DNA from 2 places in the Corallincola platygyrae genome. Region 2 is predicted to be linked to the other one. Evidence: predicted binding sites of a transcription regulator. Region 2 holds the regulator's gene; the other holds the start of a gene.
The links. The regulator LexA, encoded in region 2, represses DNA repair genes until DNA is damaged. The targets are predictions, from matches to a motif close to TACTGTATNNNNATACAGTA.
Positions count from the first base shown of each region.

Region 1: recN (DNA repair protein RecN) is a predicted target of LexA. The motif match lies at 5,368-5,387, and genes of this name have one in related genera.

Region 1 is NZ_BAABLI010000004.1:258,356-270,330, forward strand. Features, by position in the region: gene ABEA14_RS01790 (putative bifunctional diguanylate cyclase/phosphodiesterase) at 1-1,832, shown strand, start outside; gene smpB (SsrA-binding protein SmpB) at 1,850-2,326, opposite strand; gene ABEA14_RS01800 (SRPBCC family protein) at 2,437-2,871, shown strand; gene ABEA14_RS01805 (RnfH family protein) at 2,864-3,220, shown strand; gene bamE (outer membrane protein assembly factor BamE) at 3,253-3,609, opposite strand; gene recN (DNA repair protein RecN) at 3,682-5,352, opposite strand; gene nadK (NAD(+) kinase) at 5,455-6,336, opposite strand; gene grpE (nucleotide exchange factor GrpE) at 6,468-7,067, shown strand; gene ABEA14_RS01830 (NF038104 family lipoprotein) at 7,400-7,573, opposite strand; gene dnaK (molecular chaperone DnaK) at 7,875-9,797, shown strand; gene dnaJ (molecular chaperone DnaJ) at 9,899-11,023, shown strand; gene ABEA14_RS01845 (DMT family transporter) at 11,698-11,975, shown strand, end outside.
Region 2 is NZ_BAABLI010000009.1:77,338-89,312, forward strand. Features, by position in the region: gene ABEA14_RS08495 (PqiC family protein) at 1-545, opposite strand, end outside; gene ABEA14_RS08500 (MlaD family protein) at 561-1,565, opposite strand; gene ABEA14_RS08505 (ABC transporter ATP-binding protein) at 1,570-2,331, opposite strand; gene ABEA14_RS08510 (MlaE family ABC transporter permease) at 2,328-3,461, opposite strand; gene lexA (transcriptional repressor LexA) at 3,667-4,299, shown strand; gene ABEA14_RS08520 (hypothetical protein) at 4,296-4,805, shown strand; gene coxB (cytochrome c oxidase subunit II) at 5,425-6,519, shown strand; gene ctaD (cytochrome c oxidase subunit I) at 6,536-8,122, shown strand; gene ABEA14_RS08535 (cytochrome c oxidase assembly protein) at 8,166-8,753, shown strand; gene ABEA14_RS08540 (cytochrome c oxidase subunit 3) at 8,766-9,656, shown strand; gene ABEA14_RS08545 (DUF2909 domain-containing protein) at 9,664-9,876, opposite strand; gene ABEA14_RS08550 (SURF1 family protein) at 9,897-10,706, shown strand; gene ABEA14_RS08555 (hypothetical protein) at 10,696-11,250, shown strand; gene ABEA14_RS08560 (COX15/CtaA family protein) at 11,255-11,975, shown strand, end outside.

The DNA of each region.
Region 1 (11,975 bases), on a different contig from region 2:
ATACGGCATCTGGCCGGGTATCTGCTCAAGACTATCTGCGACTGCAAAGTGCCGATGGATGGAAGGAGTGGGTTAGTCTGGCGGCAGAGCAGCTCGACTTTATTCCGTTTGATGGCATTTATTGGGCAAAGGAAACTGTTTTCTACTCGTTGCTGGATAGCCCTGCCGGCGGCGCATTTACCGCCAGTGTCGATTCTTTGTTAAGCGAAGCACTGCCTAAAAGTCATGTGGTGGCGTCTCACTTGCTGGCCATGGTGGTGGTCCTGCCGTTTCTGATCACCTTTGCCATGTATCGCCAGCGCAGCAAGTTAAGCCGTCAGGCACGGAGATTAGCTTCTTTGGCCGCGAAACAGGCCGGATTGAGCAGTCACTATAGGCTGAATAACGACAACGCAGCTGTAATCGAGGAATCGATTCAGCGCCTATCAAAGAAGCTTAATGAACAAAAAGAAGCGGTAAGTGCGGCTCATTTTGCAGATAAGCTTACCGGTCTGGCTAACCGTCAGCAGTTCCAATTGGCATTGGAGAAAGCGATAGAAGAGGCGGAAGAGGGCAAACAAAAGCTGGCATTGCTGTTTGTCGACCTCGATGGTTTTAAACAGGTTAACGATACTTTTGGCCATAGTGTGGGTGATGGGTTATTGGTCGAAGTCGCTAAGCGGTTAAATGCGGCTACCCGTCATTCGGATGTGATTGCCCTTACCGCGGGGGGGCCAACAACGGTTAAGAAAACCTTGGCCCGTTTGGGTGGCGATGAGTTCACATTGATTCTCAGCAATATCAACGCGGCGGAAGAGGCGGAGCATGTTTCAGAGCGTATTATCGAGTTGCTAGAGAAGGAGTTTCGTTTTGGTGAACAACGGGTAAACATCAGTGCCAGCATTGGTATAGCTGTGTATCCTCAGGATGGTCAGTCGCCAGAGAACCTGCTGCAGATGGCTGATGTAGCCATGTATAAAGCTAAGAGTGACGGTAAGGGCACGTACCGGGTTTATCTGCCAGAGATGGGGAAAGAGGTTCGACGCCAGCACTATCTGTCCAATGAAATACGCCGTGCGGTGAATGACGGTGAGTTTTCCCTCGATTTCCAGCCTGTCATTGATATCAACAGTGATGAAGTGGCTTATTTCGAAGCCTTGCTCAGGTGGCACCACCCCATGGATGGTTCCATCTCTCCTGCCGAATTTATCCCGATTGCTGAAGAAACCCGTCAGATCCTGCCGTTAGGCGACTTCGTATTGCGCGAAGCAATGCGACAGATGGAGAGTTGGAATCGGGTTGGTTTGCGTAAGGCTAGGGTCTCTATCAACGTATCTAATGTGCAGCTCAAACAACTGCCACTGAAAGATTGGGTTGAAAAGGCACTGAAAGAGACCAAGCTGCCGCCACGCTGCCTGATGCTGGAGATCACTGAATCATATCTGATGGAAGCCAGTGATGAGATTATCCAGCAGATTGAAGGCTTACGTGAGCTGGGTGTGAAGATCGCTATTGATGACTTTGGTACAGGGTATTCATCACTGAGTTCGCTGGCATCTCTGCCGATCGATGTACTTAAAATCGATCGCAGCTTTGTTAACCAAGCGGCCACATGTAAGAAGTACCGGCGGATCCTTGCGTCAATTATGGTGTTAGCAAAACAGCTGGAGCTGGTGGTTGTTGCTGAGGGTGTAGAAACGCCGGAAGAGCTGGCGCTGCTGAAAAAGTTGAACTGCCAATATATCCAGGGGTATTTGCTTAGCCGCCCGCAAACAGCGCAGAAGTTGAATAAACAGTTAGTGGATAAAGCGCTGGGGCAACTGGCTGCGGCAGGTTCAGGCGTCATGCTTTAGCAAGACGCCTTTTGAGATTAGCGTGCGTGTTTCATCACTCGCTCTTTCTGGCGGGACCAATCTTTATCTTTAATGTCAGCGCGTTTGTCGTGCTGCTTCTTACCTTTACCCACACCGATTTCAAGCTTAACCCAGGCTTTTTTCCAATAAAGCGTCAGTGGAAGCAGGGTGTAGCCTTCGCGATTAACTCGGCCATACAGGCGGTCAAGCTCTCTGCGATTCAGCAGCAGCTTGCGCGAACGGGTTGGGTCCGCAACAACGTGGGTTGAAGCCGCATGAAGAGGTGTAAACGTAGCGCCAAATAGAAAAGCTTCGCCATCTTTCAAAAAGATGTACGCTTCTGCGATGTTCGCTTTGCCTTCTCTGAGGCTTTTCACTTCCCATCCCTGCAGAGAAACGCCGGCTTCGATCTTATCTTCAATGAAGTAATCGTGACGGGCGCGTTTGTTCTGCGCGATGGTATTGCTGGATTGTTTTGGTTTTTTCTTTGCCATAGGGTCGCCATTATACGAATTCCTTTGCCGCTGTATATGACACGACGCGTGAATAACACCCTATCCGCAAATTTGGTATTATCGGCAGGTTGTTAGAGAAGAGTTTATTTATGCCGCAAATCCAACGTTCCGCTCTGGTTAGCTACAGTGCCAGTCAGATGTATTTACTTGTGAATGATGTAGAAGCTTACGCTCATTTTCTACCTGGGTGCGGTGGTGCCAAGGTGCATCAGGCGACTGATAAAGAAATGCTGGCTTCGGTACAGATAGTGAAAGCGGGTATCAATAAGTGGTTTACCACACGCAACCAACTGAGTGATGGCCAACGTATTGAGATGCAGCTGGTTGAGGGGCCGTTTCGGAGTTTGATAGGAAACTGGCATTTTACTGAACTGGACGAAGCGGCGTGCAAAATCAGTTTATCGCTGGAATTTGAATTTTCTGGCAAGCTGGTAGAACTGGCATTTGGCAAAGTGTTCAATCAGGTGGCATCAAATATGGTTGATGCATTTGTTGCCCGTGCCAAGGAGGTATACGGTGTCTGACTCCATCTCTATCGAAGTTGCTTATGCCTTGCCAGACCGACAGTCTCTAGTCGAGGTTGATGTACCTGCCAACGCAACGGTTGAGCAGGGCATTGTTGCATCGGGGATTATTGCCAGCTATCCCGAGATTGATCTGGCTAAGAACAAGGTCGGGATCTGGAATAAAGCGGCCAAGCTGAATGACGTGTTGAGTCAGGGCGACCGCATTGAGATCTACCGCCCTTTAATTGCTGACCCCAAAGAAGTACGTAAGCAGCGAGCGGAGCGCGCTAAGAAAGAGGGGCGTGCGGATAAAACCACTGGCGGCAGACCGCATCCGAATCGCAGACAAAAAAAAGAGGCGGAATAATTTCCGCCTCTCTCTTTAAAATCTATACTCAGCTAGCTACCTATCGGGGTTGAAAACTCAGGGCTTAGCTCGTAATCACCTTCCACCGATGCCAATTTCTCCTGGTCATCAAATTTGGCAATCAGGCGTTTGTTGTATTCTGCGCCTTTACCTGTTTTCAGGCGGTAGACGTAGTACCAGGTTGTATCCCGAAATGAATTTTTCACCATGGGCGTGCCCAGAACGAACTTGACCTGCTCTTTGGTCATGCCGACGCGAAGCTTTTCCACCTGCTGTTCGTCAATGTAGTTGCCCTGGGGGATATCAACCTTATAAACCAAGTCGCTAAACCAGGCACAGCCCGACAACGGAAGCAAAACCAGGGCTATGAACAGGTGTTTCAATCGCATGAACTTCTATCTCTCTAATCTGACTGCACGGCATAATAACCAAGCTGCAGGCTTAGGGAAAGAGCGCAGCCGTTAAGCTGTGAGCAATAACTCCTGTGCATTGGCACGGGTTCGGTCCGTAATGACGTCTCCACCGAGCATACGGGCTAGCTCGTCAATGCGCTGCTCTTTGCCCAACCAGTGGATGTTAGTATCGGTAGAAGTATCGTCACTGTGTTTCGCTACATTAAGCTGTTGGTGACCACAGGCGGCAACCTGTGGCAAGTGAGTCACACACATCACCTGACAGGTTTCGCCTAATTTGCGCAGTAGTTTACCGACAATGGCTGCGGTTTGGCCGCTGATACCCACATCGACTTCGTCAAAAATCAGTGTTGGGGTAGAGAGCTTGTTAGAGGTGAGTACCTGCAGTGCCAGACTGATACGGGAAAGCTCACCGCCTGAGGCAACTTTGCCGAGGGGCTGAACAGGCTGCCCTGGGTTGGTTGTTACCATAAACTGCACATCATCAAGGCCATAAGCAGACGCTTTTTCCTCTTCGAGTGGTACACAAAGGATCTTAAATTCGCCTTTGGGCATGTTCAGTTCACGGATCGCGTCTGTCACTTTCGCCGATAGCGTTTTTGCTGACTTCTCTCTGAGCTTACTCAGTGCCAGAGTTTCATCTTTGTATGCTTGCCATGCCTGTTGGTGAGACTGCTCCATGGCGGCTAGCTGATCATCTGTGCCAGCAAGATTTGCTAGCTCTTCTGCTAACTGCTGATGGTGCTCGTGGAGTTGCTGCGGTGTGACTTGGTGCTTGCGCGCCAGTTGCAACGCGGTCGACAGGCGTTGGTCCAGGTGCTGCAGCTGCGACGGGTCCAGCTCGATGCTTTCGCTGTAGTGGTTGAGTTCATTGCTTGCCTCCGTTAGTTGGATTTCTGCTTCGGTCAACATATCGAAAATGGGTTTGAGCTTTTGATCGGCTTCGGTCAGATCGCCAATGGTAGAAATAGCTTGCCTGACTAGCTGGCAGGCGTTGACTTGCTCGTCCTGACTTAACAGGTGAGACGCTGCCATGGCGCCATCAAGCAGGCTCTGGCCATTAAAAAGTCGTTTGTGCTCCTGCTCAACCTGCTCGTATTCGCCCTCAGCCAATGCAAATTGGTCCAACTCTTCTACCTGGTACTGAAGCAATTGGCGACGCGCCTCTCTCTGTTCCTGAGTCTGCTTTAACAGAGCGATCTCTTTACCCAACTGTTTCCATTGCTTGAATGCATTTGATACCGCAGTGAGTTTTGCCTGGTGGTTACCGAATCTGTCCAGCAGTTTTCGTTGGTGGTCGGCTTTAAGAAGTGTTTGATGTGCATGTTGACCGTGAATGCTTACCAGCAGGGGGGCAAGCTGTTTCAGCTGTTGCAGGGGTACTGGCTGACCGTTGATATAGCTGCGGGAGCGTCCTTCGGCGCTGATTACGCGGCGGATAATGCATTCATCTTCGTCACTGTCGAGGTCGTGGGCCGCTAACCATTTGTACACTTCTTTATGTTGGTTAAGAGTGAAGCGCGCAGAGATCTCACTTTTGCTGGCGCCTGGGCGAACCAGCGAGGCGTCTGCACGATCGCCAAGACACAATCCCAACGCATCAATCGCAATAGATTTACCTGCACCGGTTTCACCCGTGATGGTGGTCATGCCGGGGCTGAGTTCTATATCTGTCTGGCTGACAATAGCGAAGTTGTGAATGGTTAGTTGCTGTAGCATGGTCGCGCCTCAAAAATATGTATGCACATACAGTATATGTGTATGTATACAGTATTTTGAGCGAGGCGCAACTTTTTTGTACGGAATTTGACCCTTTATTGGCTAAAAAAGACGCCGACTCCAGCCCAGCTTAGAGCGCAGCACTTCGTAATAGTTGTAGCAGCGAGGGTGCAGCAATGTCAGGGGCGATGGGTGCTTTCTCAGTTTGATTTCATCTCCCGGCATCACTGACAGTGTCACATGGCCATCACAACTCACCTGAAGATTGTCTTCGTTGCCGTCAGAAACGCGCAGGGTGATGGTATGGTCGCCATCGACCACGATGGGCCTTGCTGACAGCGTATGCGGAAACATCGGGGTCAATACCAATGCATCCAGTGAAGGCATCATGATCGGGCCGCCGCCGGAGAGCGAGTAAGCGGTTGAACCTGTGGGTGTAGAGATGATCAGGCCATCTGAGCGCTGTTGAAAAACAAAGTCATCATCAATCAGTACTTCAAAATCGATCATATGGGCGATTTTGCCTGGGTGAAGTACCGCTTCGTTCACTGCTGTATTGCTGCTCTTTAATCGGCCATGACGATAGACTTCGGCTTCTAATAAGAAACGTTTCTCTAACTGATATTCACCGGCCAGGATTTCTGTGAGTGGTGCTTCAAATTCGTCTGGGCTTAAATCTGTCAAAAAACCCAGGTTGCCGCGGTTCACACCAACCACACCAACATCGAACCGGGACAGCACACGTGCCGCGCCCAGCATATTGCCGTCACCGCCCACAACAATGGCCAGATCAGCGCGCTCGCCAATCTGCACCAAATCAACCGGAGATACCCCTTCAAGTGCCAGCTCGCTGGCAACACGCTCTTCGACGAGCACGTCCAATCCCTTCTGGGTGAGGTATTGGTAAAGTTGAAGCAGTGTCTGGTTAGCACCCTCGTGGTGAGGTTTGCCAATTAATCCAATCGTTTGAAACGTCTTTTTCATTGGAAAATCTTCTGATGAAGTCTGCCTCAGTATACTGTCGGCGGCATTGGCGGCAAGTATTGCCTTGAAACAGTAAGATCAATCCCCATAATAGTCACCAGCTTAGGCCTCTGGGCTTTATTGGAGAATATATGAGTGACAAGAACACCCCGCCTGAAGCTGAGGTGGTAGAACAGGTTGCTGAAGAGCAAACAGTAGAAAGCACTGAAGGTGCACCAGTAGAAACTGCAGAGGAGCGCATCGCAGCGCTGGAGGCGGAGCTTGCCGCAGCCAATGCCAAGGTCGATGATCAAAAAGACTCTGTTTTGCGTGCAATGGCGGAAGCTGATAACGCCCGTCGTCGTGCCGCACAAGAGACCGACAAGGCTCGTAAGTTTGCGCTGGAAAAATTTGCCGGCGATCTGCTGGAGGTTATCGATAATCTGGAGCGCGCCCTACAGGCGGCTGATCGCGAGAACGAAGAGCTCAAGCCTTTGATTGAGGGTATCGAGCTGACGCAGAAAGGATTTGCTGGCGTGGTAGAAAAACACGGCATGCAGGTAATTGATCCACTGGGTGAGCCTCTGGATCCAAATAAGCATCAGGCTATGGGCATGCAGCCGAGTGCTGAGTATGCACCTAACCATGTGATGATGGTGATGCAGAAAGGCTATGAGTTGAATGGTCGTTTGTTGCGTCCTGCCATGGTAATGGTTGCCCAAGCACCTCAAGGTGTAGATACGCAGGTGTAAATAGCACGCGAGTGTTGTCTGATACATTGATTTATAAAAGCCGCCTAGTGCGGCTTTTTTATGTTCAGGACGAACGGTATGTCGCGAGCGCATGGACGCGCAGGAGCGACGATGTTCAGGATCAACGGTCGAAAACTGCTCCATGCGTTTTCGACATTTCCGCCATCCATGGCGGTCGTATGTCGCGAGCGCATGGTACCCAAAACACTGCGTAGGGCATGCTAACGCGCAGGAGCGACGATGTTCAGAACGAACAGTCGAAAACTACCTGTGCGTTTTTATAATTCTCCAGTCGATGGTCGCGATATGCTGTGTGTCAGAGGAGACGGTGTCTAATCGTCATCATCGGTTATATCTGGTGTAACTGCATCGGCTACATCGACCGCGCCACCAACCACTGTTGTCGTTACCCCCACTGCTGTACCCACTACAGCGGCAGCAACGCAGCCTGAGAGCTGAGACAACATTAGAATTACCAATACCAACCTAACGGCTTTGTACTGCATTGTATTTTCCCCATCCGAAATTGCGGTCAGCATAGAGGTTTCTGATTTTGTTGTCTCTACGAGGATTGTTTTGCCTTTTGAGAAGCCAGCTCTCTGGTTTTAAAGCTTAGCGATTGAAGACCGTAAGCCTGAAGACGGCGTTCTTGGGCATTCGTTACCAGTAATGGCAGTGAATGTTGCAGTTGAAATATCCCGGTTCGAAATATTTTGAAAAAAAATTTCACCCTGCGCTTGAAAAGGGTTTTTGCGACCCCACCTTTGTTAGCAATGAAAAGTACCGGTTTTGTTGGAGAACGTACAAATGGGTAAAATTATCGGTATCGACTTGGGCACAACTAACTCTTGTGTATCAGTCTTGGACGGCGAAGCACCTCGCGTTATTGAAAACGCTGAAGGCGATCGCACAACACCTTCTGTTATCGCATATACCGGTGACGAAATTCTGGTTGGTCAGCCTGCAAAGCGTCAGTCTGTCACTAACCCTCAGAACACGCTGTTTGCTATCAAGCGTTTGATCGGTCGTCGTTTTGAAGATGACGAAGTACAGCGCGATGTAAGCATCATGCCTTACAAGATCGTTAAAGCAGACAACGGTGACGCATGGGTTGAAGCGCATGGTGAGAAAATGGCTGCGCCTCAGGTTTCTGCTGAAATCCTGAAGAAGATGAAGAAAACTGCTGAAGACTACTTAGGTGAAGCAGTGACTGAAGCCGTTATCACAGTACCAGCCTACTTCAACGACTCACAGCGTCAGGCAACCAAAGATGCCGGCCGTATCGCGGGTCTGGAAGTTAAGCGTATCATTAACGAGCCGACTGCGGCGGCGTTGGCATACGGTATGGACAAGAAGCAGGGTGATAACATCATCGCTGTTTACGACCTGGGTGGTGGTACTTTCGATATCTCAATCATCGAGATTGACGAAGTAGAAGGCGAGCACACGTTTGAAGTACTGGCGACCAATGGTGATACACACCTGGGTGGTGAAGACTTCGATAACCGTCTGATCAACTACCTGGTTGAAGAGTTCAAGAAAGAGCAAGGTTTCGATCTGCGTCAGGATCCTCTGGCTATGCAGCGCCTGAAAGAATCTGCAGAGAAAGCCAAGATTGAGCTGTCTTCTGCTCAGCAGACGGAAGTTAACCTGCCGTACATTACTGCTGATGCCACTGGTCCTAAGCACCTGAACATCAAAGTAACACGCGCTAAGCTTGAGTCTCTGGTTGAAGACATGATCCAGCGTACACTTGAGCCGCTGAAGATTGCTCTGAAAGATTCAGATCTGTCTGTTGGCGATGTGAACGATGTGATTCTGGTTGGTGGTCAAACACGTATGCCTGCGGTACAGAAGGCTGTGACTGACTTCTTCGGTAAAGAGCCACGTAAAGACGTGAACCCTGATGAAGCGGTTGCTGTAGGTGCGGCTATCCAGGGGGGTGTACTGGGCGGTGATGTGAAAGACATCCTGCTGTTGGACGTAACGCCTCTGTCTCTGGGGATTGAAACCATGGGCGGCGTGATGACTCCTCTGATTGAGAAGAACACCACGGTTCCAACTAAGAAGTCACAGACTTTCTCTACGGCTGAAGACAACCAGTCTGCGGTTACCGTACACGTGCTGCAGGGTGAGCGTAAGCAGGCGAGCCTGAACAAGTCTCTGGGTCAGTTCAACCTGGAAGGTATCCGCCCAGCGATGCGCGGCACACCTCAGATTGAAGTTTCTTTCGACGTTGATGCGGACGGTATCCTGCACGTATCTGCGAAAGATAAAGACACAGGCAAAGAGCAGAAGATCACCATTAAGGCATCTTCAGGTCTGTCGGACGACGAAGTCGAACGTATGGTTCAGGATGCAGAAGCTAACGCTGAAGCAGACAAGAAGTTCGAAGAGCTGGTAGGCGCACGTAACCAAGCGGATGCTTTGGTTCACGCGACTCGCAAGCAGATTGAAGAGCTGGGCGAAGAGCTGCCAGCAGATGAGAAGACTAAGATTGAAGCGGCATTGACCGAGCTGGAAGCAGCGATTAAGGGCGATGACAAAGAAGCAATCGAAGCCAAGTCTCAGGCGCTGATGGAAGCTTCCAGCAAATTGATGGAGCTGGCTCAGGCCAAAGCACAAGCTGAAGCGCAGAGTGCTGAAGGCGGTGCTGAAAGCTCAGCAGCGAAAGACGACGATGTTGTTGACGCTGAGTTTGAAGAAGTAAAAGACGACGACAAGAAGTAAATCGCCCTTACAATAAGGTCATTACTTTGAGTAAACACGGGCGCTGGGAGACCAACGCCCGTGTTTGTCTGTCGAAAGCCAGAAATTAAAGCGGTTCAGGTATGTCTAAACGCGATTATTACGAAGTGTTAGGTGTCGGTAAAGACGCCACAGAACGCGAAATCAAAAAGGCGTATAAGCGCCTGGCGATGAAGTTTCACCCGGACAGAAATGAGGGTGATAAAGAAGCTGAAGCCAAGTTTAAAGAAGTTAACGAAGCAGCCGAGATCCTGACTGACAAAGAAAAACGTCAGGCATACGATCAGTTCGGTCACGCGGGTGTCGATCCTAACCGTGGTGGTGGTCCTGGTGCGGGCGCAGACTTCTCTGACATCTTTGGTGATGTGTTCGGTGATATCTTCGGTGGTGGTCGTCGCGGCGGTGGTCGTCAGGCGCAACGTGGTGCAGACCTTCGTTACACCATGGAATTGACGCTGGAAGAAGCGGTTAAGGGTATCGCTCGTGAGATCGAGGTGCCAACCTGGGCTACCTGTGAAACCTGTGACGGCTCAGGAGCCAAGCCGGGGACATCTCCTAAGACCTGTGGTACCTGTCATGGCTCTGGCCAGGTCCAGATGCGTCAGGGCTTTTTCGCCGTCCAGCAAACCTGCCCAACCTGTCGCGGTCGTGGTCAGGTAATTGATGATCCTTGTAATACCTGTCATGGCGACGGCCGCGTCCAGAAGACCAAAACTCTGTCGGTTAAAATCCCTGCGGGTGTTGATACCGGTGACCGTATTCGTCTATCTGGTGAGGGTGAAGCCGGTGAATTTGGTGCACCAGCGGGTGATCTGTATGTGCAGATGCACGTCAAAGATCATGAGTTCTTTGTCCGTGATGGTAACAACCTCTATTGCGAAGTACCCGTGAGCTTCGCGCAGGCTGCGTTGGGTGGTGAAATCGAAGTGCCAACCCTAGATGGCCGTGTTGTACTTAAGATCCCTGCTGAAACACAAACCGGGCGTATGTTCCGCATGCGTGGTAAGGGCGTTAAGTCTGTGCGCAGTAATTCTGTGGGCGACTTAATGTGTAAAGCGGTAGTGGAAACCCCAGTTAAGTTGACTGCCAAACAGAAAGAGCTGTTGCAAGAATTGGACGAGAGCTTCAAAGGCTCTACCAAGCACAAGCCGAAAGAAACAGGCTTCTTTGAAGGCGTGAAACGTTTCTTCGATGACTTAACCTCGTAAATTATTGTTTACAAATTGAGCAGGAAAAGCCGCGGATTGTCGCGGCTTTTGTTTTTGTGGACACCTTGCAAGATCTGAGTTCACGGCGCATGCTGAATCCTTCACTAACGAGTTTGTTGTCAAATGCAGAATATTTACGTTGTCACTAAGTCTCAGGATATTTCGCTACACCTCTGTGTGTGGGCGAAACGCGCCCCTGCGGCCAGGGATAGACAACGACGTTAGTATCCGCATTCGTTGTTTAACAGAGGCCGCAGCTAACACTGCGGCCTTTTTTTATGTTCAGGAAGTACGGTATGACGCGTGTGCATGGATGCACAGGAGCGTCGATACCCAAAACGCTTCGCGGGGCGCGCTGTGTTCAGGACGAACGGTCGAAAAATGCTCCATGCATTTTCGACATTTCCGCCATCCATGGCGGTCGTATGCCTAGCGCGGGCACATGGTACCCAAAACACTTCGTGGGGCATGCTAATGTGCAGGAGCGGCGATAGTGCAAAACACTTCGTGGGGCATGCTAATGTGCAGGAGCGGCGATAGTGCAAAACGCTTCGTGTGACACGAAACGTTTTGCACGAAAAATGGCATTTATGCCCAACGAGTTTTCAGGTTTCAGTTTCAGCCGTGCGCATTGGTTTTCAGGCGCGGTTTCGTCAGTAAAAGGGAGGGGAGCAATGTCAGTACAGGCCGCCTATTTAGGTATTGTTTTGTTGTGGGCTACAACGCCTCTGGCTATCAGTTGGAGTGGTGAGGATAGTGGTTTTCTTTTTGGTGTGACCGCGCGTCTGACATTGGCTGCTATCACAGCGCTTGTGGTGCAGCAGGTCATTAGATTTCGACTTCCCTGGACGGCTGCTGCGCGAAAGAGCTATCTGGCGGCAGGTATTGGTTGTTATGTCAGTATGCTGGCGAGCTATTGGGCCGCGCAGCTGATACCTTCTGGCTGGCTTTC
Region 2 (11,975 bases):
GCCTGGACTTTGCCTTCAGTCCCCGTTGCTGCGATCTCAGAGAATGAGAAGGCCTGATGTTTTAGCTCTTGGTGGGTTGCTGATAGCAATTGCCAGCTTCCCTGAAGCCTGGCCGCACCGTCGCTGCTTGCATCAAATCGGTCGACTGTAATTCTTATGGAGTGTTGCGGCTGCATGCCAACGACACCAAAAGAACGCAGGTGCTCAGAGCCCGTCAGCGTGGCCAGATTCTGCTTCACTATCAACGCTATCTCGGTATCGAGTTGTCCTGCCCACAGTTCATCGTCATGTATCTGGTAGGCGACATCGCTGTCACGGGAGACCATGCCCTGACGATTAAGGTAATCCGCCAGATAAACTGGACCTACAGTCAACGCCAGCTCAGGGTTCGTAAATTTTGCTTCTGACGCTTCAGCGCTCAGCAGGTAGTAATTGGTGGGTACCGAACTACTACAACCGGTCAGTCCGGTTAGCATGGTTGAGATAAGTAATGTTGCAGTCAGTGCATGCTTGGCAAACCCTGACATTGGCTTTCTTCCTTTCATCTCTGGTCTCACCCTCTACTTACCAAAAACGACGGACTCGGGGCGTCGCTGCAAGGTGTCGATTAATGTTCTGGCACTTTTCAGTGTGGCGTTTAGCTGTTGTAGGCTTTGTTCCGCAGAGTGCTTAAGCTGTGAGTCATGATCTGCCAGAGACTGATAGGTCAGCAGCGTCGCTTCGGCCTGGGCTAGGGTGGCGTCTACCTTAGCGAGTGTTTCGGTGCTCTGTGCGATAGTTTTTTGGCCTTCGGCAACCAAGCCTTCCGCACTTTTACTTAGGCCTGACACATCCTTTGCTGTTTGCTCAAACGTACTTAACGTACCCGAGAGTTGCGTTGTTAATGCTGGCATATCCCTATTAAGTTGCGCCAGCAAAACATTGAGTTCACGGCTGGCGTGATGCAAGTCAGCAAGACTCTCTTTCACTCCTTGGCTTTCGGTTAGCTGCCTGGTTTGCTCCAGAATAGCGTTGAGGTTATTGGCGATATCTTCAAGCGGTAGCTTGGCCACCTTCTCCATGGTTGACGAAAATGCCTGTCCAACAACTTCCAAGGCCGATGGCATGGTTGGGATCTGTGGGTATTTGAGATTACTTGGATGGAGTTCGCCTGATTGCATGGGCTCAAACTCGATCTGAACCATCAAACGACCGGTGACTAAACTTTGAGGCACCAGCTTAGCTCTCAATCCTTGGGTCGCACGCTCCATATCTTTATCTGCGACACCCTCAAAAAACTCGTTCAACAAGTCAGAATTTACATCGACCAGCACTGGGACCAGGATCTGGCGGGTCTTGGTTGCATAGTGGATCCTTACATCAACCACTTCGCCGATGGTGACACCCTGAAATGAGACTGGAGACCCTTTGACCAAGCCCTGAACGGAGCCCGGGAACACGACTAGATAACGCTCATAGGTTCTGAACAGGCGGTCTGAACTGAACATAATAATGCCCGCTACGAGCAGAGCTAACGCCGTTACTACAAACAATCCTATTTTTGCCGCGTTGGCATTTTGTCCCATTAGATCAGGCCTCTTCTAATAATTCGCCCCGGCGCAAAAACATCTGCACCTTGGGGTCGTTGCAATCAGCTAACAGTTGATTTGGGTCGCCTTGGGCGATCATGGTTTTTGTCTCTGGGTCGAGAAACACCGAGTTAGTACCAATAGCAAAGATACTGGCAAGCTCATGTGTCACCATGACGACGGTGGCCCCCAGGCTGTCCCTTAATTGTAGGATCAGGTCGTCAAGCAGTCGGGCGCTGACCGGGTCCAGTCCGGCGGAAGGTTCATCAAAAAACAGCACTTCCGGGTCCAGCGCAATGGCACGCGCAAGCGCTGCGCGTTTGCGCATGCCACCACTGATTTCAGATGGGTAATATTCACCAAACTCGGCCAAACCTACTAAAGCAAGTTTGAGCGCAATTACATCCCGAATATCTGAGGGGGTCAGGTCTGTGTAGGTTTCCAATGGCAGGGCGATGTTTTCAGCCAGGGTCATAGAGCTGATAAGTGCACCAGACTGATAGGTGATACCAAACTTTTTCACCATGGATTGGCGGTACGCGAAGTCGCATTCCCACATCGCCTCGCCATTAAAAAGGATCTCTCCTCTGGCCGGGGTTAGCAGGCCGATCATATGCTTCATCAAGGTGCTTTTGCCGCAGCCACTGCCGCCCATGATGATAAAGATGTCGCCACGGCCAATGGTGAAGTCGAGATCGCGCTGTATCAGCGTGCTGCCGTATGCCATGGTGAGGTCGCGAACTTCAATATGCGCCTGGGTCATATGCCGAGTACCGTTGTAATAATGGTGACGACGGCATCCACCACGATAATAAATACTATGGCCATTACAACGGCCCGAGTGGTTGCCTGACCTACCGCGGTAGCGCTTCGACCACAGGTGATACCATTCATGCAGCCAGCAACAGCGATAACCAGCGCAAACAGCAGGCTTTTCACAAACCCGATCACGAAATGATGTAGCGGTACCGTTGAGGTCATCTGCTCAACGTATTGGGTAATGGTTATATCCAACATCAATAGCGCAACCAAACTGCCGCCAGCAATACCCAGCACTGTTGAAAAGATGGTTAAAAGCGGCAGCATGATGAGCAGCGCAATAAAGCGCGGTAGCACCAGAAATTCCATCGGCTTCAGGCCCATGGTTTCCAGCGCATCTATCTCCTCGTTAACCTGCATACTGCCCAACTGAGCGGCGTAACTGGCACCGGTTCGGCCAGCCATAATAATGGCCGTCATCATGGCACCCATTTCGCGAGCCATACCCAGGGCGACCAGAGACGCGACAAATATAGAGGCACCAAATTGTTGCAGCTGAACGGCACCAACAAACGCCAGGATCATACCGATCAAAACACTGATAAGAGCAACAATCGGAAATGCGCTGGGGCCCGCATCTTCCATGCATAGATAGACATCACGCCAGCGTAGCTTGGTCTTGCCGGAGAGCATACGTCCCACAGCAAAAAGCAACTCACCGATAAATGCCATGCTGACTCGGGTACTTTTCCACCAAGCCAATGTTGCCAGGCCGACCCGTTCAACAAACGGTGGTTTGGCTTCGTCCCTGCGGGACATATCTTTGCGCTTGGGATGGCTGGCAGCGAGTGCGCGGAGTTGCCTTACACCTGTGGGGAGGGACGAGATGTCGACCTTGAGTTCGTGCTCATCGGCGTAGCCTTGAACCTTTTCTATCAGCACAACCAGTGCGCTGTTCCATTCCTCTATGCCCGCATCGACAAAAGTCAGGCGCTCGCCCGCCGCGACTTTGGTTTTGAGATCATTTAGCAGCTCGGCCACGCGGGTATCTCCGCGCTGAAGCAGCCACTTTCCTGTCAACGCCAGTTCCCAACCTGTATCGTCGGGAAGGCGGCTGATGTTCAACTCTTGCATGCAATTCGAACAGTGAGGGATCGACCTTGATGTTCTCAGTCTGCAGTAGTTTCTGCTGAACTGCAAAAGCAGAACTGAAAAAAGAATGATGAATCAATGGATTGTCCAATCTGAAAATACTGATCAAAAAAACAGCGATTGTACTTGCCATACAGTAGTTACTGTATATACTCACAGTGTACTGTATGAAACAACAGGTATTGATATGCGCCCATTGACGCCCCGCCAGGCGGAAATCCTGGCCTTGATTAAGGACAACATCGAAGCAACCGGAATGCCGCCTACGCGAGCTGAGATCGCTCGTCGGTTAGGTTTCAAGTCGGCCAATGCGGCTGAGGAGCACTTGAAGGCGCTGGCCAAGAAAGGGTTGATTGAGATATTGCCAGGTACTTCTCGTGGTATCCGAGTGATACCCCAGGAAGGTGATGAAGCCGCAGCGAATGATGATGGCTTACCTTTGATCGGTCAGGTTGCAGCGGGTACGCCAATCTTGGCGCAGGAGCATGTTGAAGCTCACTACAAGGTTGATCCTCACCTGTTTCGTCCGAATGCGGATTTTCTACTCCGCGTCCATGGCGACAGTATGAAAGATATTGGAATTTTGGAAGGCGACTTACTGGCGGTACATAAAACCACCACTGCGAATAATGGTCAGGTGGTTGTGGCTCGTGTCGGTGACGACGAAGTGACCGTGAAACGGTTCGAGCAGAATGGACGCCAAGTGTTGCTGCATGCAGAAAATGAAGCCTACTCACCTATCAAAGTAGACCTGGGTGCGGAGAGCCTCTCGATTGAGGGCCTGGCAGTGGGCGTTATTCGAAATGGAGAATGGTTATGAGCCAGTTTCAACAAGCCAGTCTGTACAGCCGCCGTTTTGTCAGAGCCGAGGTTAAGGCCAACACGTCTCGTGCTTGGAAACGCTCAGAACGTGCCAGCAAGTTAGTGAGTGTCGAAGGCCAACATCAATCACTTTTAAACAGTATTCTTGCCAGTCAGAAAAGTAATCAATGGGTCGTATTAGTCGCGGCGCCAGATAAGCAGGTCGTAGATTGGCTGGTCGCTAATGGTGTCGATGGAGGCCGTCTGCTGCAGGTGCATCCAACCAGTGATCGTCAGTTGATGGCCGCGGTAATGAATGGTTTGGCTTCTAATCATTGTTGCGCCGTTGTCGGCTGGACAGATCTTTTGGATGAAACTCAATGGCAGGCACTGATTAGCGAAGCGCAGTGCTACAACACCAACAGCTTTCTCTTTCACAGACCCGTAGGCCGTTGCCATACGGGAACCCCATGGTCTTCAGCTGCCCGCGCTGCTGCCATGGTTGCAAGTGTGTCGGTCCACTGATCCCCCACAGTTTCAGTGTTCCAACCTAAGCCGCCTTCAAGGCGGCTTTTTTTATGTACAGGAAGTACGGTCTAAAATTGCTCCTGCATTTTAGACATTTCCGCCATCCTTGGCGGTCGTATGCCCAACGCTGGCGCATGGTACCCAATACACTTCGCGGGGCATGCTAACGCGCAGGAGCGGCGATACCCAAAGGGCACGCTGTGTATAGGAAGTACGCCCAACGCTGACTCCAGCCAATAAGAACTATCAGGGCATATATCAAAGCGCCTTAAAACTACCGCTACCACTAATCTATCTAATTAAAACATCTGCCTAAGGCATAAAATCGAGATTGATAGCCATCGCCAGGCTTTTGACCTAGATCAATCTCTCATCGTCACTTCTAATTGCAGCCCCCTTCAAATTTTTTGATTAATTCTTAGACGATTCAGGAATTATGAACAATTCTTACTTCAGGCCCGACAGCTGCATCCGCGATAAAAAATAAACCATAACGTGGACAGTAGCCGCTGCTGGGGTTTTGGGGAAAACGCTCCTAAACGAGCGTTTCAAAAGTGCGAGGAGAAGCCTCTTGTTACGGACTGCCACACGCCTAACGGCTGGGGTTGGTGCCCTTCTGCCGCTAATTACTGCCGCAGCGGAAACGCCGCTGAATATGACCAAAGGGGTCACGGCTGTTAGCCAGGATGTCTACCAGCTCCACATGACCATTTTCTATATCTGCTGTGTTATTGGTCTTATTGTTTTCGGGGTGATGTTCTGGTCGATCATCCATCACCGCAAGTCTAAAGGCGTCAAGCCTGCCCAGTTCCATGAAAGCACCAAGGTAGAAATCTTTTGGACTGCTGTGCCGCTACTGATCTTAATCGGTATGGCAATACCGGCCACCCAGGTCCTGATGAACATGGATGACACCAGTGAAGCGGACGTTACCGTGTTGGTGACAGGTTCTCAGTGGAAGTGGCACTACAAATACATAGATGACGACGTCGAGTACTACAGTCTGTTGGCTACCCCCAGGGCAGAAATTGAAAACAAGTTAGCCAAAACAGATAACTACCTGCTTGAAGTTGACCGTCCGTTAGTACTCCCAATCGGTAAAAAAGTGCGGTTTCTGATGACCTCTGACGACGTTATCCACAGCTGGTGGGTACCAGAATTTGCGGTTAAAAAAGACGCCAATCCAGGCTTTATTAACGAAGCGTGGACAAGAATTGATGAGCCTGGCACTTACCGAGGCCAATGTGCCGAGCTCTGCGGTAAGGATCATGGCTTTATGCCTATCGTCGTTATCGCTAAACCAGACACTGAGTATCGGGCTTGGTTGACCAACCTGAAAGCTGAGCAAGCCCAAGCCAAAGCTGAAGAGCAAAAGCTGCTCGCTATGAGTATGTCTATGGAAGAGTTGATGGCAGAAGGTGAAAAGGTCTATCTGGCAGCGTGTGCCGCGTGCCATCAGCCAAATGGTGAAGGCCTGAAAGGTGTATTCCCGGGGCTAAAAGGCAGCCCGCTAACCATTGGTGATATTAACGGCCACATCGACATCGTCATACATGGCAAAAAAGGCACTGCGATGCAGGCGTTTGACAAACAGTTGAGCCTGCGCGAGTTAGCCGCCGTGATCACCTATGAAAGAAATGCCTGGGGCAACGATACCGGGCAGATGGTTCAACCCAAAGATGTGGATGCCCGCATCAAAAGTGCCATTTGACCGGAGGATATAGCTTATGAGCAGCGTAGCAGAGCCGGTTGACGGCCACGAACACCACCACGGACCAGCGACAGGCCTCAAGCGCTGGTTGTTCACCACAAATCACAAGGACATCGGCAGCCTCTACCTTTGGTTCAGTTTTGCCATGTTCCTGGTTGGTGGCGCCATGGCGATGGTGATCCGCGCAGAACTGTTTCAACCAGGGCTGCAATTGGTGGACCCTAACTTCTTTAATCAGATGACCACGGTACACGGCTTAATCATGGTATTCGGTGCCGTCATGCCAGCGTTTACCGGCTTGGCCAATTGGATGATTCCGATGATGATAGGTGCGCCAGATATGGCCTTACCGCGAATGAACAACTGGAGCTTCTGGATCCTGCCTTTTGCCTTCAGCATGTTGCTGTTCTCGCTATTTACCGAAGGCGGTGGTCCCAATTTTGGTTGGACCTTCTATGCACCACTGTCAACGACTTACAGCCCGGAAAGTACCGCGTTGTTTGTTTTTGCCGTCCATATCATGGGGATCAGCTCCATTATGGGGGCTATCAATGTGGTCGTAACCATAGTGAACATGCGGGCGCCGGGCATGACTTGGATGAAACTGCCGCTGTTTGTCTGGACCTGGTTGATTACCGCGTTCTTACTCATCGCCGTTATGCCGGTGTTGGCAGGTGCTGTGACCATGGTTCTGACCGATAAGTACTTTGGTACTAGCTTCTTTGATGCGGCAGGTGGCGGTGACCCCGTTATGTTCCAGCATATTTTCTGGTTCTTCGGCCACCCAGAGGTCTACATCATGATCCTGCCGGCGTTTGGCGTGGTCTCAGCGATTATCCCTGCGTTTAGCCGCAAACCCTTGTTCGGTTACGCGTCGATGGTTTATGCCACCGCTTCTATCGCCATCTTGAGTTTCCTGGTATGGGCTCACCATATGTTCACAACCGGAATGCCTCTGTTCGGGCAGCTCTTCTTTATGTACTGCACGATGCTGATTGCAGTGCCGACCGGGGTCAAAGTCTTTAATTGGGTGGCGACAATGTGGCGGGGGGCACTGACCTTTGAGGTGCCGATGTTGTTTGCCGTTGCCTTTGTGATCCTGTTTACCATTGGTGGCTTCAGCGGCCTGATGCTGGCTATTACGCCTGTCGATTTTCAGTATCACGACACCTATTTTGTGGTGGCGCATTTCCACTATGTGCTGGTCACGGGCGCTGTGTTCTCGATTATGGCGGCGGTCTATTACTGGCTACCGAAATGGACCGGGCATATGTATGACGAAGGGCTAGGTAAGATGCATTTTTGGTGCTCGCTGATTTCGGTCAACGTGCTGTTCTTCCCCATGCATTTCCTGGGCTTGGCCGGCATGCCGCGTCGCATTCCCGATTACGCTTTGCAGTTTGCAGATATCAACCAGATCGTTTCTATAGGTGGTTTTGCCTTCGGCTTATCACAACTGATTTTCCTTTGGTTGGTGATTAAGTGTGTCAGAGGTGGAGAAGCCGCTGCCGCTAAGCCTTGGGAAGGATCGGAAGGTCTGGAGTGGACGGTGCCATCACCTGCGCCTTACCACACCTTTACCACACCGCCTGAGGTGAAATAGGCATTTCGCGTTAGTGGATAACAGAAGGCGAGAACGAGACGGTATGAGTGAACGACCCCACAGCCAACCAAACAAGCCGGATCACAGACGACTGTTGATCAAGCTTGGTTTTGCTGTGTTGGGCATGTTTGGTTTCGCTTTCGCCCTGGTGCCGCTGTATGACGTTTTCTGCGATATCACAGGTTTGAACGGACGCACGTCAGATGTTGCCGCTGTCTATGATGGACCGACGATAGATACCAGTCGTAAGGTGACCATTGAGTTTATTGCCCGGACACAAGGGGAGATGCCCTGGGGTTTCAAACCGACAGTAAAACGCATGTCGGTACATCCGGGCGAAATGCACATGGCTGAGTTCGAAGTGCATAACCTGACGGGGCGGCCAATGGTGGGGCAGGCGGTGCCTTCTGTATCTCCTGGCACGCTTGCTACCTATCTGCACAAAACAGAATGTTTTTGCTTTAACCAACAGCCATTAGCGCCGGGTGAAACCAAGGCGCTACCACTGAGATTTTTCATTGATACCGACTTCCCAGAGGGGATGACGACTATCACTTTGTCTTACACCTTGTTTGACATTACGGACACTGAAGCGGGGATCGCAGCCAGCCAGGCCGCGGCAAGCCGCTAATGAGGGGGAACTATGGCGACTGAGCCACTACCTGGACAAACGCCAGCCTATTACGTGCCAGAGCAAAGCCCTTGGCCGATTGTGGGTGCGATAGCTTTGTGCCTTATTGCCGTTGGCGCAGGATACACAGTTCAGCAGATGTCCGGAGACGCGACTTGGGGCAAGTGGATTCTATTCGCAGGTTTGGTGATGTTAGTGGTGATGCTGTTTGGCTGGTTTGGCAACGTCATCCATGAATCCATGTCCGGCTTCTATAGCGACCAGATGGACAGATCATTTCGCCAAGGCATGAGTTGGTTCATCTTCTCTGAAGTGATGTTCTTTGCTGCGTTTTTTGGCGCACTGTTTTATGCCCGTATTTTTGCGGTGCCCTGGTTGGGCGGCTCATCAAACAACGCGATGACTGCAGCCATTCTGTGGCCCGAGTTCACTTCACAATGGCCGCTGATAAAAACGCCGGACGGTACTGAAACACAAGCCATGGGCTGGCAGGGGTTACCTCTGTACAACACCATTATCCTGCTGACCTCGTCTGTGACATTGCATTTTGCTCATGTCGGTTTGGAGCAAAACAAACGTAAACAGCTCATCAGCATGTTATCGCTGACCGTATTGCTCGGCGTTATTTTCCTGTTCTTGCAGGTAGAGGAGTACATCCACGCCTATCAAGAAATGGGGCTGACACTTGATGCGGGCATTTATGGCAATACCTTCTTCCTGTTAACAGGTTTCCACGGCATGCATGTGACGTTGGGTACCTTAATCCTGTTCATTCTGCTGCTCCGAATTATCAAAGGGCATTTTAGTGCTGAACAGCATTTTGGTTTTCAGGCTGGCGCCTGGTATTGGCATTTTGTGGACGTGGTTTGGCTCTGCTTGTTTGTGTTCGTCTACATCATATAACGCGGGATCAGTAGGGGCGCGGATTCATAGGAATCAAGCCCGAAGCCATTAATAGCAGGAGCAGAACGATAACGGCGGCGGAGAAAAACACCCGTTTACCAAGGAAGTGAGACATGGGGCGTTTGTTTTCTGGTTTCAGCATGGCGGCGAGACCACTGAACAGGTTGAAAACAACAAAGCCCAATAAAACGAGGATGATGCCTTTGAAAATCATCGACATAGCTGTACCAGAGGTGATCCTTGACTAGCTATCAGTTTGACCTGCCGGGAGGCAGCTATCAACTCAACTTTACCTGGACCGTGGCGTTGCCTGCACTCGCGGTGTTGTCACTGCTTGTAGCGCTGGGCACTTGGCAGCTGGGCCGAGCCGACGAGAAAAAGCAGCTACTGGCTCGTGCAGCGTTGGCGCCTGATGAAAGCGTGTTGAGCTACGCTTCGTTGCCCAGCGAGCCCAGAGCGCTTCAGCCGCTGCTAGGTACACAACTCGCATTAATTGGAAGTTGGCAGGCAGAGCAGGTGATTTTACTCGACAACAGAATGTGGAATAAGCGAGTTGGGTATCAGGTGCTGGTGCCTCTGCGCTTGCACGACAGCAATCAGCTGGTATTGGTCAATCTTGGCTGGGTCGCCGCACCACTCAGCCGTGATCAGTTGCCTGACTTATCCCAGCAACTGCCACAGGCGTTGGCAGCCATTTCGACAATTCAAGGGCGACTTCGCTCGCTCGACTCCCAAGTGATGGTGCTTGCTGAACAAACGTTACAAAACCAATGGCCGCTTCGGGTTCAAAGTTTAGACCCTCAATTACTTTCGCCACTGCTTGTCAGCAAAGAGCAGGCTGGCGACCTGGTTAATGGCGTGTTGTTGCTAGATGAGTCAGTTGAGGGCGGCTTTCCCCGTCAGTGGCCAGTTACCACCGTAAGCGTCGAGAAGCATCAGGCCTACGCATTTCAATGGTTCACCATGGCGCTGGTATTTGCCTGCATCATGCTGAGCGTGGGACTCAGAAGAACAAAAGAGCATAAAACAAGAGAGCATTATGAGCAGTAGCGCGAAAACAAACTCGAAAAAGCCGAATCGCAAGCCGTTAATCGCGATCTTTCTAGCCTTCATTTTGCCGGTTGCCGCGGCCTACCTAGTGTTGAATCAGGGGTGGTACGAAGGTGGCGTATTGAACAAGGGCGAATTGATCGCCACCGGCGAAACCATCGATGAAAAAGGTGGTGGTGACTCTACCGGCGCTTGGCTGGTGGTGTTTACTGTTGATCGCCCTTGTCGAGAGCTTTGCCAACAGTCCATCGACACCCTGGAAAACGTCTGGCTTGCTTTGGGACGCAAACAAGATAGAGCGCAACTGCGCGCTTTGGGGACGGGTCAGCCTACTAACTGGAAGTTACCGGTTGGGGTTCCTCTGCAGTTTCAACAAATAACGTCGATGGATAAGCGGTACTTCTCGGATGCGCTGTTTGTGGTCGATCCCCTGGGCAATCTGGTACTGCGCTATCCCTTCGAAGATGAGGAGGGATTAACACAGCAAAGTCAGGCGCTGATCAAAGACCTTCGCAAACTGATGAAGAATTCCAAGATAGGGTAGTGGGATGAAGACGTTAACTGTGGTGTCTGCTGTTTTGGCTTTGGTTGTGATAACCCTGGGCGCCTACACCCGTTTAACGGATGCCGGTTTGGGCTGCCCGGATTGGCCCGGCTGTTACGGTCACTTGTTGGTGCCAGATGAATCAAAGGCCGCGCAATTAGAGCAGGCATTCCCTGAACGCCCCTTGGAAACCCAAAAAGCCTGGAACGAGATGATCCATCGTTATGTTGCCGGTGTGTTAGGGCTGTTGATAGCGGCATTGGCGTTTATGGCGTGGCGCAAGCGCAGTCAGCAAATAGAGGCGCCGTTTGCTCTTCCTATCTTGTTATTGGCCTTGGTGATATTTCAAGCTGCACTGGGCATGTGGACCGTCACCATGAACCTTATGCCTGTGGTTGTGCTAGCACACCTGCTGGGCGGGTTCAGCACATTCTGCCTGTTGATCCTGTTGGCGATGCGACTGCACGACTGGCATATCCCAGGTGGGGATATTCAACTGCGGCGTTTTTCCGCATTGGGCCTATCGGTGTTATTGGCGCTGGTGCTGCAAATCGTGCTGGGCGGTTGGACCGCAACAAACTATGCCGCGCTGGTTTGTACTGAGTTGCCGATTTGTGAGGGTAACTGGTGGCAGAAGTTGGATCTGGGTGCGTTTCAGTTGTGGCAGCCGGGTCATGAAAACTACGAGTTTGGGGTGCTGAACTACTCCGAACGCATGACGATCC